Regions from separate parts of the Pseudalkalibacillus sp. Hm43 genome, predicted to be linked through region 1. Evidence: riboswitches for the same ligand, from Rfam matches in the RefSeq annotation. Region 1 holds a riboswitch; the other holds the start of a gene.
What was found. Region 1 has a riboswitch for S-adenosylmethionine ahead of metK (methionine adenosyltransferase). Riboswitches for the same ligand answer to the same signal wherever they lie in the genome.
Positions count from the first base shown of each region.

Region 2: it holds a riboswitch for S-adenosylmethionine, as region 1 does, so the genes downstream of both, ACXQIQ_RS07600 (LLM class flavin-dependent oxidoreductase) here and metK (methionine adenosyltransferase) in region 1, are expected to answer to the same signal.

Region 1 is NZ_CM135129.1:3,319,130-3,326,719, reverse strand. It holds gene ACXQIQ_RS17275 (phosphatase PAP2 family protein) at 66-596, shown strand; gene ACXQIQ_RS17270 (glycosyltransferase family 4 protein) at 621-1,778, shown strand; gene ACXQIQ_RS17265 (sterol desaturase family protein) at 1,844-2,464, opposite strand; gene ACXQIQ_RS17260 (GntR family transcriptional regulator) at 2,474-3,157, opposite strand; gene metK (methionine adenosyltransferase) at 3,323-4,516, opposite strand; SAM riboswitch class I at 4,885-4,973, opposite strand; gene pckA (phosphoenolpyruvate carboxykinase (ATP)) at 5,291-6,874, shown strand; gene ACXQIQ_RS17245 (alpha/beta hydrolase family protein) at 7,054-7,590, opposite strand, start outside.
Region 2 is NZ_CM135129.1:1,413,032-1,420,621, reverse strand. It holds gene qoxB (cytochrome aa3 quinol oxidase subunit I) at 1-440, shown strand, start outside; gene qoxC (cytochrome aa3 quinol oxidase subunit III) at 443-1,039, shown strand; gene qoxD (cytochrome aa3 quinol oxidase subunit IV) at 1,041-1,325, shown strand; gene ACXQIQ_RS07605 (hypothetical protein) at 1,405-1,872, opposite strand; SAM riboswitch class I at 2,096-2,200, shown strand; SAM riboswitch class I at 2,318-2,422, shown strand; gene ACXQIQ_RS07600 (LLM class flavin-dependent oxidoreductase) at 2,499-3,884, shown strand; gene ACXQIQ_RS07595 (sodium:solute symporter family transporter) at 3,998-5,506, shown strand; gene ACXQIQ_RS07590 (hypothetical protein) at 5,818-5,958, shown strand; gene ACXQIQ_RS07585 (alpha/beta hydrolase) at 6,030-6,593, shown strand; gene ACXQIQ_RS07580 (DMT family transporter) at 6,705-7,590, opposite strand, start outside.

The DNA.
Region 1 (7,590 bases):
TTGACAATTCCCTAATATTGGGACGTTATTCTTTTGGTAAATCATCTAACAAAGGGGGAGCTGCGTTGTCTAGGGTAATTGGGTGGCTTCATGAAAGGGAATGTACGGTCTTTCAGTGGGTGAACAATAAATGCCAGCACTCATTTCACAGCAAGTATTTCGTAACCGTCACGCATTTAGGGGGTGCCACGGGGGCAATCACCAGCTGTCTATTCTTGATTTTATTAGCGACTGGAAGCCTTCAGATGGCTGCAATCCAAAGCCTGCTCGCTCTTGCAATCAGCCACATGCCTGTGCAGATCAGCAAGAAATTGTATCCACGAAAACGACCGTATCAAGTCCTTCCTGACACAGTGACCATCTCGAAATTGTTGAAGGATCATTCTTTCCCTTCCGGCCACACGACCGCCATCTTCTCAGTCATTACACCTTTGATCATATGGACGCCGATGGTGGCACTCTTATTGGTACCTTTAGGTATCTCCGTTGCCATTTCAAGAATGTACCTCGGGCTACATTATCCTTCAGACGTATTAGCCGGGATGCTTCTAGGGGTTGGAAGCGGCATCCTGATGAGTTCCGTATTGGTGTTGTAATTCAGGTTTAGGGGGTTGTAAAAAATGAAAATTGCACTTTTCTCTGATACTTACTATCCACAGGTCAATGGGGTTGCGAACACGCTGTACCGTCTCGTCCGCTACTGGGAGCAGAATGGAATCGAATGTAAAGTCATCGCACCGAAAACAAGTTCTAACAATGTCTATGCGACCCATTCGCATTCGCTCCCGAGCATGCGTTTTCTCCTCTATAAAGAATGCCGTGTCGCTCTTCCTTTCAATCGTTTCGTTACTCAGGAACTATTAGCCTATGAACCAGACTTAATCCATGTCGCTACCCCTTTTTCTTCCGGTTTGTTCGGCATGAATCATGCCCGGAAGTATGGCATACCGATGGTCGCTTCCTATCATACGAACTTTGACCACTATCTCTACTACTACAATCTTCAATGGGCGACGAGTTTCTTATGGAAATACATGCATTGGTTCCATTCGTTTTTTGACCGTACGTACGTCCCGTCTCAAGACACGCTCGACCATCTATCATCCAAAGGTTTTGACCGTCTTTCCATCTGGGGTCGTGGCGTGGATACAGTCCTCTACCATCCTGAACAACATTCTGCCGATTTTAAAAGAAAACACAACATCCCACAGGATCGTATCCTATTAAGCTATGTAGGAAGACTTGCTCCTGAAAAAGATGTGGAAACCCTGTTGAACATCATTAAAGGATTCTCAACAGAATGGCATGATAAAGTTTGCTGGATGATTGTCGGTGAAGGTCCAAGTGAAGAAGAGTTGAAGCAGTCGTTACACTCGTACCCTAACGTGCGTTTTACAGGGTATTTAAGAGGGGAAGAACTGTCCCAAGCTTATAGCTCATCAGACTTGTTCATCTTCCCATCGCCAACTGAAACCTTCGGCAATGTCATGCTGGAATCCATGGCTTCCGGCACACCGACGGTTGGAGCGAACTCAGGGGGTGTAAGGACCATTATCAAGGATGGCACGAACGGGTACTTGGTGACTCCAGGCGATGCAAAATCCTTTATCGACCGCATCCTCTTCCTTCTCATGCATCCAAACCTATTGAACCAGTTCTCGCATAAAGCAAGGGAATATGCACTGACCCAGTCGTGGAATACGATTTTCGGCAACCTGACGAATGACTACATGGAGATTGCAGCACAAGGAAAACAGAAAATCCATTCAGCTTCATAGTTTAAATAGAGAATACTATTTTTCAAACAAAAGGGAGACTTCTAACCATAGAAGTCTCTTCGCGTTTACATATCGATTGTCCGACTTTCTAGATCTTTGGCCGTTTTGCTTGTTTCAACCGTTTTTTCTTCCTTCATCGTACCGAACAGGTAATCACCTATCGGATTTGAAACACCATACCAATAGTTCTCGTTCTTATAGTGATGAAGGATATGGATTTTCTTCATCCACCTTCCAAGTTTCGTTTTCGGTTTAATTGGCCTGTGTGCCACGTAATGTTTCCACTCATATAAGAGCAACATCACCTGCAGACCGAGAGCAAACGCTAAAGTGATCCATATATTGCTCGTGATTAAATAACAAACGGCAGACCAAATGAGCATATTGGGCAGGCTGTACCAAATCGGCAAGAACAAGAGATGCAGGTTGTCTGGAGATGAATGGTGATCATAATGGAGTCGTTTCAATAGTTTAAGGAGGTAAGGATTCTTCGGTGTTTTCAGGTGGAAAAGGAATCGGTGCGTCAAGTATTCACTACCAACAAAGGCGACTAATCCGATAACAAACGAAATGAAGAGTTCTGTTCCAGGCTGTGTGAAAAATAAAGCGGTAGAGCTGACGAGAATAAGGCCCAGTAATATAATCACATCAGGGAAAAAGAAGAAATCTCGATAAACCTTGTTCATGAGAACCTCCTATTCATTATTTACTAAATTATGAAGCTTCCACATTTCGATACTTCGATCCATCATATCTTCTGCTAAATGCTTTGCTCTTTTGGCATCCCGCTCAACAGCTGCTTCAAATAATTGTTTGTAGTATTCCATTGATGCACTTCGATAGCGTGAATCTTCAAAATAGACGATCGCCATCTCAATGTACAATTTTTGAAAGCTGTTTAATAAGAGGAGATAAATCGGATTGCTCGAACCTTCAGCTAAACGTCTCTGCAACCACCAATCAAATTCGGCATAGGCCTCCGGGGCCTCCTCTAAGCTACTGATTTCAGTAAGCAGGGAAACGACATTCATAGGGTTTTCTTTAACAGCATCATAAACATAGGCAGGAAGGATTGCTCTTCTTAGTTCAAGAAGGTGAACGATAAATGTATTCGGAATTACTTCTTTATGTCTTATGTAATGTACAAGCGTCATCAAATTGCCTTGTTTCCAAAAGTCATTGACAACAGCACGTTGACCTTGTCGTATCGTGAGCCACCCATCTCTTTCAAGCCTCTGAAGAACCTCACGTATAACGGGTCTCCCCACCTCAAATGTAGCCGCTAACTCCCTTTCAGATGGAACCTTGGTACCGATTGGAATCGATCCTTCGATCACCCTTTCAATAATTTGTTGTTCCACTCGATCAGTTGACCTCATGTTTTCACCCTCCATTGGTAATACCAATATTCATTCTGGTATTACCAGTTTATTCGACTACTACCTATTAATGCAACAATTTTCTGATAATGTATACGGTAATGTATTCTATTTTAGAATGAAAAAAATGGCTGCCACGTGTTCGTGACAGCCATTCCTTTATTTTTATGCATTGTTTTTCAAAATTTCAGCTTTATCTGTTTGCTCCCATGGCAATTCGATGTCTGTACGTCCGAAGTGCCCGTAAGCAGCGGTCTGCTTGTAAATCGGACGACGAAGGTCGAGCATCTTGATGATGCCAGCAGGACGAAGGTCGAAGTTTTCACGGACTAGCTCAACCAGCTTCTCTTCTGAAACTTTTCCAGTTTCGAATGTATCGATTGAAATGGATACAGGTTGTGCAACTCCGATGGCATACGCCAATTGAACTTCACACTTATCTGCAAGATCTGCAGCGACGATGTTTTTCGCAACATAACGAGCCGCATAAGCTGCAGAACGGTCCACTTTCGTCGGATCCTTACCAGAGAATGCGCCACCGCCGTGACGTGCATATCCACCGTAGGTATCAACGATGATCTTACGTCCAGTCAGTCCTGCATCCCCTTGTGGCCCACCGATTACGAAGCGGCCAGTCGGGTTGATGAAATATTTTGTATTCTCATCAATCAACTCGCTCGGTACGACCGGATTGATGACATGCTCTTTCAAGTCGCGCTTGATTTGCTCAAGTGTAACTTCTGGGTGGTGTTGAGTCGAGATAACAACCGTATCAACGCGCACAGGTTGACCGTCTTCATCATATTCTACAGTTACCTGTGTCTTACCGTCCGGACGAAGGTAAGGAACAACCTCATTCTTACGGACTTCTGTCAGGCGACGGCTCAATTTATGTGACAAAGAGATCGGCAAAGGCATCAATTCTGGTGTTTCTTTCGTTGCGTAACCGAACATCAATCCTTGGTCACCTGCACCGATTGCCTCAATCTCTTCATCTGACATTGTACCTTCTCTTGCTTCAAGAGCCTGGTTGACACCAGCAGCGATGTCCGCAGACTGTTCATCAATGGAAGTCAAGACTGCACAAGTCTCATAGTCAAATCCGTATTTTGCACGTGTATAGCCAATGCCTTTTACCGTTTCACGTACGATTTTCGGAATATCTACATAAGTAGAAGTCGTGATTTCACCTGCTACAAGTACGAGTCCTGTGTTGACAGATGTTTCACACGCAACCCGGGCATTCGGGTCACTGGATAGAATTTCGTCTAGAATTGCGTCTGAGATCTGGTCACAGATTTTATCCGGATGACCTTCTGTAACGGACTCAGATGTGAATAGACGTCTGCTTTTTGACATTACGGAACCTCCTCGGCGATACCCCAAAAAAATATCGCTGATAATTGATACGGTACTCATTCCGTACGAAAAAGTGCCATCAATCTTTCAATTATTTGTAAGCGTACGTTCCTAACACCTGTTATGTAGCTGACAAATTTGTTTGCACTTATATTCATTCTTAAGAAAGGATTCTCCCTGTTAAACGTAAAGAAAACTTGGTGAAGTCAAGTAGAAGGCGATGACTGAGCCCTAGTTGCACTTATACTAAGTTCGTAAACTTTTCAACAACATCGAAGATCTCCATGCAGAAAAGTTATCGGTTCTTTACGTAAAAAAAAACCTTTCCTTCTAATAGAGGAAAGGTGGTTCGTTGTAAACCTTTCACCCTCTTATTTTTCAGGTTAGCACCTTCTCACCTGTGGTGTCGGTTGCTGGGTTTCATTGGGCCTGTCCCTCCACCTACTCGGAATAAGAGTAGCCGTTCTCGCAATATCATACCGCAGTACTATAGGTATGTCAACGAAATTGAATATGTAAAAGCTGGGAAGCGGTATATATAGGGCATTTGTTAAGAAAATGCCTATTTCATGTGAGGAGAATGTTTCAACTGTCACAAATTCGGAAAAATAGTATACATTATTAAAATAAATATGTTATACTAATTCAGACGAATAGGATGTATAATGAAACAGGCAAAACTCAAGCCTCTTAATCCTTATCGCAGTGGGTTTTGCAGCATCAACTCGAACATAGGACAGAGTTAAATAATTATGTTGAAAAGGATGGGTTTACATGAATACGGCACAATTTACTTCTTTAACTGACGAACTTATCGGTAAATCTACTACGAATAAGAACTTATCTACTCCATTATTAGTTGAAAAAGCACTAACACGTAAAGAAGGCAGCCTCACTTCTACAGGCGCTCTTCAAGTTGAAACAGGAAAATACACTGGTCGCTCACCTAAAGATAAATATATCGTAATGGAACCTTCAGTAAAGGACAAGATTGATTGGGGTTCAGTAAACCAACCGATCGAAGAAGAGAAGTTCAATAACTTATATAAAAAAGTGATCGAATACTTAATGAATAAAGATGAAACGTTCGTTTTTGAAGGATTTGCTGGAGCTGACAAGGCGTATCAATTGCCGCTTCAAGTCATCAACGAATATGCGTGGCATAACCTTTTCGCACGCCAACTTTTCATCCGCCCAAATGAAAGCGATTTAAATGGCTTCACACCAGAGTTTCAGGTCATTTCAGCACCTGGATTCCAAGCTGATCCTGTTGTGGACGGAACAAACTCTGAAACGTTCATCATCATCTCATTTGAAAAGCGCATCGTTCTCATCGGTGGAACAGAATACGCTGGTGAGATCAAAAAATCCATCTTCTCTGTCATGAATTACATCCTTCCGGAGAAAGACATCTTGTCTATGCACTGTTCTGCAAACGTCGGTCAAGAAGGCGATGTTGCGTTATTCTTCGGTCTTAGTGGTACAGGTAAAACAACCCTTTCCGCTGATCCGAACCGCCGCTTGATCGGGGACGATGAGCATGGCTGGGCAAACAACGGCATCTTCAATATCGAAGGCGGTTGCTACGCGAAGTGTATCAACCTTTCTCAGGAGAAAGAACCGCAAATCTGGAATGCAATCAAATTCGGAACGGTCCTTGAAAACGTCGTATCAGATGAAGAATCACGTGTCGTCGATTATGACAATACGACGTTGACTGAGAATACACGTGCAGCATACCCGATCGATGCAATTCCGAACGTCATTACACCAAGTGTTGCGGGTAATCCGAACACGATCATCTTCCTTACAGCTGATGCATTCGGCGTATTGCCTCCAATCAGTAAGTTGACGAAAGAACAAGCGATGTACCACTTCTTATCCGGTTACACGAGTAAGCTTGCAGGTACAGAGCGTGGTGTTACATCACCACAAGCAACATTCTCTACATGCTTCGGTTCACCGTTCTTGCCTTTACATGCAGAGCGTTACGCGAAGATGCTCGGTGAAAAGATCGAGCAGCATGACGTTGATGTGTACCTTGTGAACACAGGCTGGTCTGGTGGCGAATACGGTGTTGGTAAGCGTATGAACCTTCCATACACTCGTGCGATGGTTCAAGCCGCACTTGAAGGCGAATTGCGCTCCACTGAAACGGTAAAAGATCCAATCTTCGGCTTGCACATCCCGACGCGCTGCCCAGGTGTTCCTGGAGAAGTGCTTCAACCGAAGAAAACGTGGAGTGATCAAGACGCGTATGACAAAAAAGCACGCGAACTTGCACTGAAGTTCAAAGAAAACTTCAATAAGTTCCCGAACGTAACAGAAGAAATCAAAAAAGCAGGACCACTGGTCTAAAAAATACGATGAGGAGCGACCCTAACGAAGGGTCGCTTCTTTTTTTGAGCTTTTTCGGTTTTTCATGGAGTGTTTAGCCTGGCTTGGGGAACTTTCGCTTCGACTTGGGGAAAATAGTAAATCAGACCCACTTCCTCATAAAGAAAAAACTCATCCGAAGATGAGTTTTTTTCACGGCTTTATTTTTGTTTTTTCATCCAGGTACATAAGTCCCGGGTCACTTGAAGCTTTTTAGCCGGGGTGAAATGGTGGTCGTCCTTAATGTACCACGTCTCAAACTGCTTACCCTGTTTAGCCAACTCTTTTTCCAAAAGGTAAGCGTGCTCAATCGTAACATTTTGATCGTATACACCGTGGATGATCAATACAGGCGCATCGAACCCGCCCACCAGATGAAGCGGGGAGCGCCACTCATACCGTTCCGGGTACTTGTAAACGGAACCGCCGACCACTCGCTTCAACATCTTCCGCAAGCCCTTCCGCTCCTCATACGTGAGCTTCATGTCGGAAACGCCGCCCCACACGACAACAGAACGAACCAGGTCTACGCAATAGCCCGCTGTGAATAGTGCCATTGCTCCTCCACGGGAAAATCCGAACACATGCATTGACGTTTCATCCACTGCTGGTAGCTCTTTCAAGACTTGCAGTGCTGAAAACGCATCATGCCGGTCTTCTCCACAAAAATCCTCCTGTCCCTCGCCACCTTCATTCCC
Region 2 (7,590 bases), 1.8 Mb from region 1:
TGGCAGTCGGATTCGTACTGATTGTGTACAACATCTATCACAGTGTCCGTTATGCTTCACGTGATATCGGTGCTGACCCGTGGAATGCGCGTACACTTGAGTGGGCGACGCACACACCAGTACCACACTATAACTTTGCAGTTACACCGGAAGTCGCATCCAGCGAAGCACTTTGGGATGCGAAGAAGAAGGGGCATGAGCTGTTTAAAGGCGAGTATAAGAAGATTCACATGCCGAACAACAGTGGTATACCGTTCATCATGAGCTGTGTATTCTTTGTATGGGGCTTCGCGCTCATCTTCAGCTTATGGATTCCGGCGATCATTGCAACGATCGCAATCTTCGTCTTCATGACAATGCGTTCATTTGAAATCGATCACGGTCATTACATTTCTGTGGAAGAAATCGAAGACACAGAATCAGAAATGCGAGGTGCTTAATTATGAAAATCGATCACTCGCTGCCGTTAGAATATAGTACAGAAGAAAATAGATTGAAGATCTTCGGATTCTGGATGTTCCTAGGTGCGGAAATCATGTTGTTTGCGACGCTATTCGCGACGTATTTCACACTAGAAAACCGCACAGGGAATGGTCCGGGTGGGGCTGAGATTTTCGTGATCACGCCGGTTCTCATTGAAACGTTCTTGCTTTTGACAAGTAGTTTTACAATCGGACTGGGAATTCATGCGATGCGTCTCGGTCGCCAGAAGGCGATGCTGTGGTTCTTCGGAATTACGCTCGCCCTCGGGCTTGGATTCTTAGGCGTAGAGATTTTCGAATTCTTTACGTACGCACATGAAGGAGCAGGCATCCAAACGAGTGCGTTCACGTCGATCTTGCTCACGACACTTGGAACACACGGAGCGCACGTAACTGTCGGATTGTTCTGGGGTCTCTACATCATGATGCAAGTGAAGAAGCGTGGCTTGACGCCTGAAACAGGTAACAAGTCGTTCATCTTCTCACTGTACTGGCACTTCTTGGACGTTGTTTGGATCTTCATTTTCAGTTTCATCTATTTGAAAGGAATGTTGTAATATGAGCGAACTCTTTCCTCGTAAACAGATCATGGGATTTGTCTTCTCATTGGTACTGACGGCAGTCGCGATGGGCGTCTATTTCTTCGACATGTCGTATGCAGTCGCAATGACGGTCCTTCTGATCACGGCGTTCCTTCAAGCGGGCCTACAGCTCGTCGTGTTCATGCACGCCGGTGAAACAGAAGATAAAGGCGCGATTTACGCGAACGTCTACTACGGCGTCATCATCGCCCTGTTCACCGTCTTCGGTACACTGCTCGTACTTGTATGGGATATGGGATAAAAGAATAGCACACAAAGAAAGCAAGAGATTCCGCATTTGGGAACTCTTGCTTTCTCTATATTGTAATGGTCAGCTGCCCTTAAGCAGGTGGTCTAATACATAAAACAAATGCAGGGCAATTCAAAGAGGGAGTTTTCAAAACTTCATAGTCAACATCTTCACATAAGATAAGACATCCGTTAACACATACACAATTTTCCCCGAATATTTGTACAAGCTTTGGTTGACCATTTATTAGTGCCCACGTAACAATGGAGCAGAGTGTATTATTAACGGTAAACATCTGTTTAAGGGTCACAATAATATTAGGATCATTTAAATCTTGCTCGTTAATCAAACTAAACTCATTATCAATATTTTGGCAAGCTGTTTTGGCATCCATAAAAATAAATAGTTGGTTAATAAAGAATATTTGTCCAAATGATGGGGTTGTAAAAGGAACAGTATCTATTTCATTTCTTCGCTGTGTACATTCTGGGCTTTCTTTGGATGGAAGCGGAATAGGACAAGATACACTAGTAAAACTTTTGATAGAGCAACGTTTCATGCAAGCACCTCCTATTAACAGTTTATTTAGGAATGTGGAGTTTGCTTGTACAAGCACCCTATTATTTTTGAACTTACTAATATCAATAGTTTATGTGTAAACAAATCATGGGATTTGTGTAGGGTGCTCCTTTTTTATTTTAAAAAAATTCAAAATTCCTGTTGACAGGTGCACGTGTGGATAGTAGATTATTATTCATATTAAAAATGACAACTGAATCGAATTCTTATCCAGAGAGGTGGAGGGACTGGCCCTGCGAAACCTCGGCAACAGACTGCGTGCAGTACTGTGCCAACTCCAGCAAGTCAATGTGCTTGAAAGATAAGAAGAGCCGTGAGATTACGTATTTTCAACCTCTTCTTATTCGTTAAGAAGAGGTTTTATTATTTTGTTGAAAGAGGTGATTGGTGAACGAACGGTATGTTTTTAAAAAGAATAGTTGCATTTCTTATCCAGAGAGGTGGAGGGACTGGCCCTGCGAAACCTCGGCAACAGACTGCGTGCAGTACTGTGCCAACTCCAGCAAGCCGATGTGCTTGAAAGATAAGAAGAGCGATATGAAACGTATTTTCAGCCCTCTTCTTATTTTGGAAGAGGGTTTTTTATTTGAAAAAGGAGGAGTAATCATGACGAAACGAATCTTGTTGAACGCATTTGATATGGGGTGTGCGGGGCATCAATCACCAGGGCTTTGGGCACATCCGGACGATCAGTCGCTTCGGTATAACGATGTGAATTATTGGGTGGAGCTTGCACAGCTCCTTGAAAAAGGAAAGTTCGACGGCCTGTTTTTAGCGGATGTGGTCGGGGTTTATGATGTGTATCAGGGAAGTCAGGATACGGCCATACGGGAAGGCGTGCAGATCCCAGTCAATGATCCCCTCTTGCTCGTTCCAGCGATGGCACAGGCGACCGAACATTTGAGCTTCGGACTTACGTATACACTTACCTATGAACAGCCGTATACACTTGCGAGGCGATTTTCAACCCTCGATCACCTGACGAAAGGGCGCGTGGCATGGAACATCGTTTGCTCGTACCTCGACAGTGCTGCTCGGAACTACGGGCTTGATCGACAAATCGGTCATGATAACCGTTATGAGCTGGCGGAGGAATTCCTTGAGGTAAGCTACAAGCTCTGGGAAGGCAGCTGGGAGGACGATGCGGTGAAGCACGATAAGACATCGCGGGTGTTCGCCGATCCGGAAAAAGTGCATGCCATCAATCATGACGGAGCGTTTTACAAAGTACAGGGAATACACCTGTGTGACCCTTCTCCTCAAGGGACACCCGTCCTCTATCAAGCAGGCGCGTCCCCACGTGGACGAAAGTTCGCAGCAAGGCACGCCGAATGTGTTTTCGTAGCCGGTCCAACGCCACAAATCGTGCGGAAGACGGTCGATGATATTCGTTTAAAAGCTGATGAAAATGGGCGTGGAGCGGATAGTGTCAAGGTCTTTACGGTGTTCACACCAATTGTCGGTCGGACAGAAGAGGAAGCGAAGCAAAAGTACGAAGAACAGAAAAGCTACATCAGCTATGACGGAGCGTTGGCGCTACTTGGGGGATGGACAGGAATCGATTTTTCCCAGTTCAGTCCGGATCAGACCCTTGAGTATATCGAAAATGATGCGATGCGATCCTCCGTGGAGGTATTTACGACAGCCGATCCGAACCGGCGATGGACGGTTGAGGAACTGGCGAAGCACGTCGGTCTTGGTGGTCGCGGACCGCTTGTCGTTGGATCACCGGAACAGGTGGCGGATGAACTGGAGCGCTGGGTGAGGGAAGCGGATGTCGATGGCTTTAACATCGCGTATACCCTTGCACCTGGAACTTTCGAGGATTTCGTCGAGCTGGTCGTTCCGATCCTGCAGGATCGTGGACTCGTTCAGCATGAATATGAACAAGGGACTTACCGGGAGAAATTGTTCGGGCACGGGAAGGTCAAGCTACCGGATACGCATACAGGAACACAATACCGCAAAGGGAAAACTCTACAACATATTTAAGGAGTGGGGCCAATGTTCACATTTTATCTAATCGGTTTGTTCGTCTTCTGGGTCATCGGTCTTGGTCTATGGAATCATCTGTATCCGAAGGAAAGTAAGGAGAGGGAGTCGTAATGGGATCATACGCCATTTCATTCATTTGGATCACTGTTGTATTGCTCGCCGCCTATTTCGCATTTGTCATATGGCTCGGAAAGAAAGGGTCTGCGCATAGCGGAACCCTCGTCGGCTTTACGATCGCCAAAGGGAAAGTGAATCCATGGATCGTCGGAATGAGCTTCGGTGCCTCGTTTGCCAGTGCCAACCTGTTCCTCGGGGTCCCCGCCTGGGCCTATTCGTATGGCGTTTCGACGCTATGGTGGACGCTCGGGTGCTTCGGCATCTCCTGGATTGGCCTCCTGGTTTTCAGTAAGACGTTCTGGCGATACGGTCAGAAAAATGGCGGCGTCGTCACGCTGCCGGAATGGTTGGGAAAGAAGTATGACAGTGACACGATCCGCATCCTTGTCGCCTTTCTGATCCTATTCAACGTGTATTATATCGTCGGACAAAATGTCGGTCTTGCAACGTTGTTCGAGACGATCGTCGGAATCCCATACATATGGGGCGTCGTGCTCGGGGTTACGATTACGATCCTCTATGTCGGCTGGGGCGGTGCCTTTGCGCAACTCGTAAGTGATGGTGTTCAAGGCATCATCATGTGCATTACCTCCATCATCATCTTCGTTTCCTTGTTGTGGACAGTCGGCGGTGGGCTCGGAGTGTTTGACCGGCTCCACGGCCAGCTCGCATCCATCAGTCCTCAGCTAGTGGCAGCGACTTCGACCAGCGACGGTCCGTTCAACAGTGGATTTTCAATCTTATCGATTCAGTGGCTACTGTTCAGCTTCGTCTTATTGCCGCATCTACTGAACAAAGTGTTAACGTTGGATGATGAGAAGCAGTTGCGACCGTTCACGCTATCGGCCGGCATTTCCCTGTTCCTCTTATCCACGCTCACCGTTTTTGCGGGGCTAGCAGCTCGGGTGATTTTACCAAACATTGAAGCGCCAGATAAAGCTATCCCGTTGTATTTAATAGAAGCGTTTCATCCAGTAATCGTCGCCATCATTTTAACGGGAATCATTTCAGCAATCCTCTCAACGACGGATAGTCTCTATCTGGGGATCTCTTCAAGCATCGGAAACGATATTTTCAAACCATTGGTCGGTCCATTCCTTTTGAAGAACAAATCGGTTACGGTAAAAATGGTCGACGATCGGGCTGTGAAAATCTCAAAATCATCACTGATTGTAATCGGGTTACTGTCGTTATACCTTGCAGTTCAACGGCCAGATTCCCTAGCACTATTGATCCAATTCGGAACGTCAGCAATCATCAGTGGAATTGCAGCCCCGATTGCCCTTGGTTACTTCTGGCCGAAAGCGAACAAGTACGGCGCACTCGCCTCCTTGATCGGAGGAGCAGGACTCTACATGACGTTGACCAGTCTGGAAATCGTCTCGAATCTGTTCATCGCGTTGTTCTACAGTTCAATCCTCGGATTCACCCTTATGATCTCGGTTTGTCTAGTTACACAGCCAGCAGTCAAACGCAAGCTGAAGTATTCAATTAATCATTGATGTTGGCGAAAACAAACACCTTTTGCAAACAGGCACGAAGACGTGACCTAACACAACAAAAATTTAAAAAGCACATTAAAACACCTATCAAATTGCACTAAAATTTGATAGGTGTTCCTGTTGAAATGATGACATAGCCTGACATTCAAAAGGTCAGTTATCAAAGAGAATGATTACGGTGTATTTTCTATTACGAAAGGTTCTGACATGATGAAAACGACAAATCCGTCAAGTCACCTAACCAGAGAGGCTTTCTGATATGGTGAAAACGCTGAAACTGGTGAAGTCACCCACTCAAAGAGGGCTTTTGGATGGGTGAAAACACTGAAACTGGTGAAGTCACCCACTCAAAGAGTGCTTTTGGATGGGTGAAAACGCTGAAACTGGTGAAGTCACCCACTCAAAGAGTGCTTATGAAAGTGGAAAGTACGAAAAGGGATCTTCAACACTAAGGTGAAATAGTTAAATATGGATTAACTATTTCACCCCACCCTTTTTCAAATTAACGTGAGGAGGATATGAATTGAAGGAGCATGTATTGTTCATTCACAGTGCAGGACCCCAGGACGGAGAGCAAGGAAGTAGTAGACTAATCGCTTATTTACAAAAGTCCATTAGTTCGGATTTCCATTTTTCATCCCCTGCCATGCCGGATCCGGAAAACCCAAGCTATGATTTATGGAAGAACGTACTAGAAGAGAAACTTTCTGAGTTAAAGAGTTCTGTAATCTTGATCGGACATTCATTAGGTGGTTCAGTTCTTCTAAAGTATCTAACTGAAGAATTTTGTGATGTATCTATCTCTGGTTTGTTTGTAATGGGTTCACCTTTTTGGGGTTTGGATAAAGATTGGCAATATAAAGAATTTGAACTCACGGATAATTTTGAAACGAGACTACCTTCAATCTCCCAAATCTATCTTTATCATAGCCGAAATGATGATGTTGTACCTTTTTCACATTTTGAACACTATGCCTATAAGCTTCCACACGCTCAGAAAAGAATATTCGAGAACCACGGGCATTTATTTCAAGATGATCTACCAGAACTTGTTCATGATATTAAAGCAAAAAATCTCAAAATATAAATTGGTAACGAAAGTAGCTGGTCATCCACTTGACACTTTCCAAGAAAAGACAAAAAGAAGACCATGTAGAAAGAATTTGATCTACTTGGTCTTTTGTTTGTTATAGAAACGTCAGCTTCCCTTCTGGACTGTACGCTGTACACGATAGTGCTTTTTGTTTTCCAATGCGCCAGTTCCTAGTACGACTCCTGTGACGATGAAGAAAAAGCCGGCAAGCTGGGATAGTTGAATGGTTTCTCCTAAAAACAGCCAAGCCCCCATCAAAGAGAAAAATGGCGTCAAGTTGATGAAGATCGCCGATTCACCTGCACCAAGTTGATGGATCGCTTTGTTGTAGATCATATGCCCGACGCCTGTGGCGAGTATGGCGGATGCGAAAAAGACGCTCCACACCCAACTCGGTTTACCAGTCAGGGTCGACATCCCACCAGGTTCAATTTGAAAACTGACTAAAAACAAGAATACAGCACCTAAAAGCTGCATCCATCCAGTAATCAAACGGGCATCCATCGTTTGGGTTAATTTTTTGATATATACGAAGCTGATTGCTTGTGCCACGACACATAGGAAGACGAAAACATCCCCTAAGGAAATACCGTTCAAGTTACCTGAGCCATTCAAAACGATGAAGGAAACCCCAGTCAATCCGAGTAAAATCCCCAAAAGCTTCAAAGGCGTCAATCGATCACCAAGAAACAGGATCGCGGAGAGCGAGGTCATCAATGGAACAAGACCTAAAATGAGACCTGTGTTTGAAGCGGTCGTCATCGTCAATCCGGTTGCTAGGAAATAATGATGTCCCAAATAACCTGTCAACGCACAGATGACGATATAAAAGAGTTGTTTCCGATTCACTTTCCGAAATTCTTTTTTCATACCTAAAACAATCATCACGACAAAGCCTGCCGTCAAAATCCGGAATGCCGTGATCGTGATTGGTGCAAAATAGTCCACTAAAATTTTTATCGCAATGACATTGAAGCCCCAGATAATCATG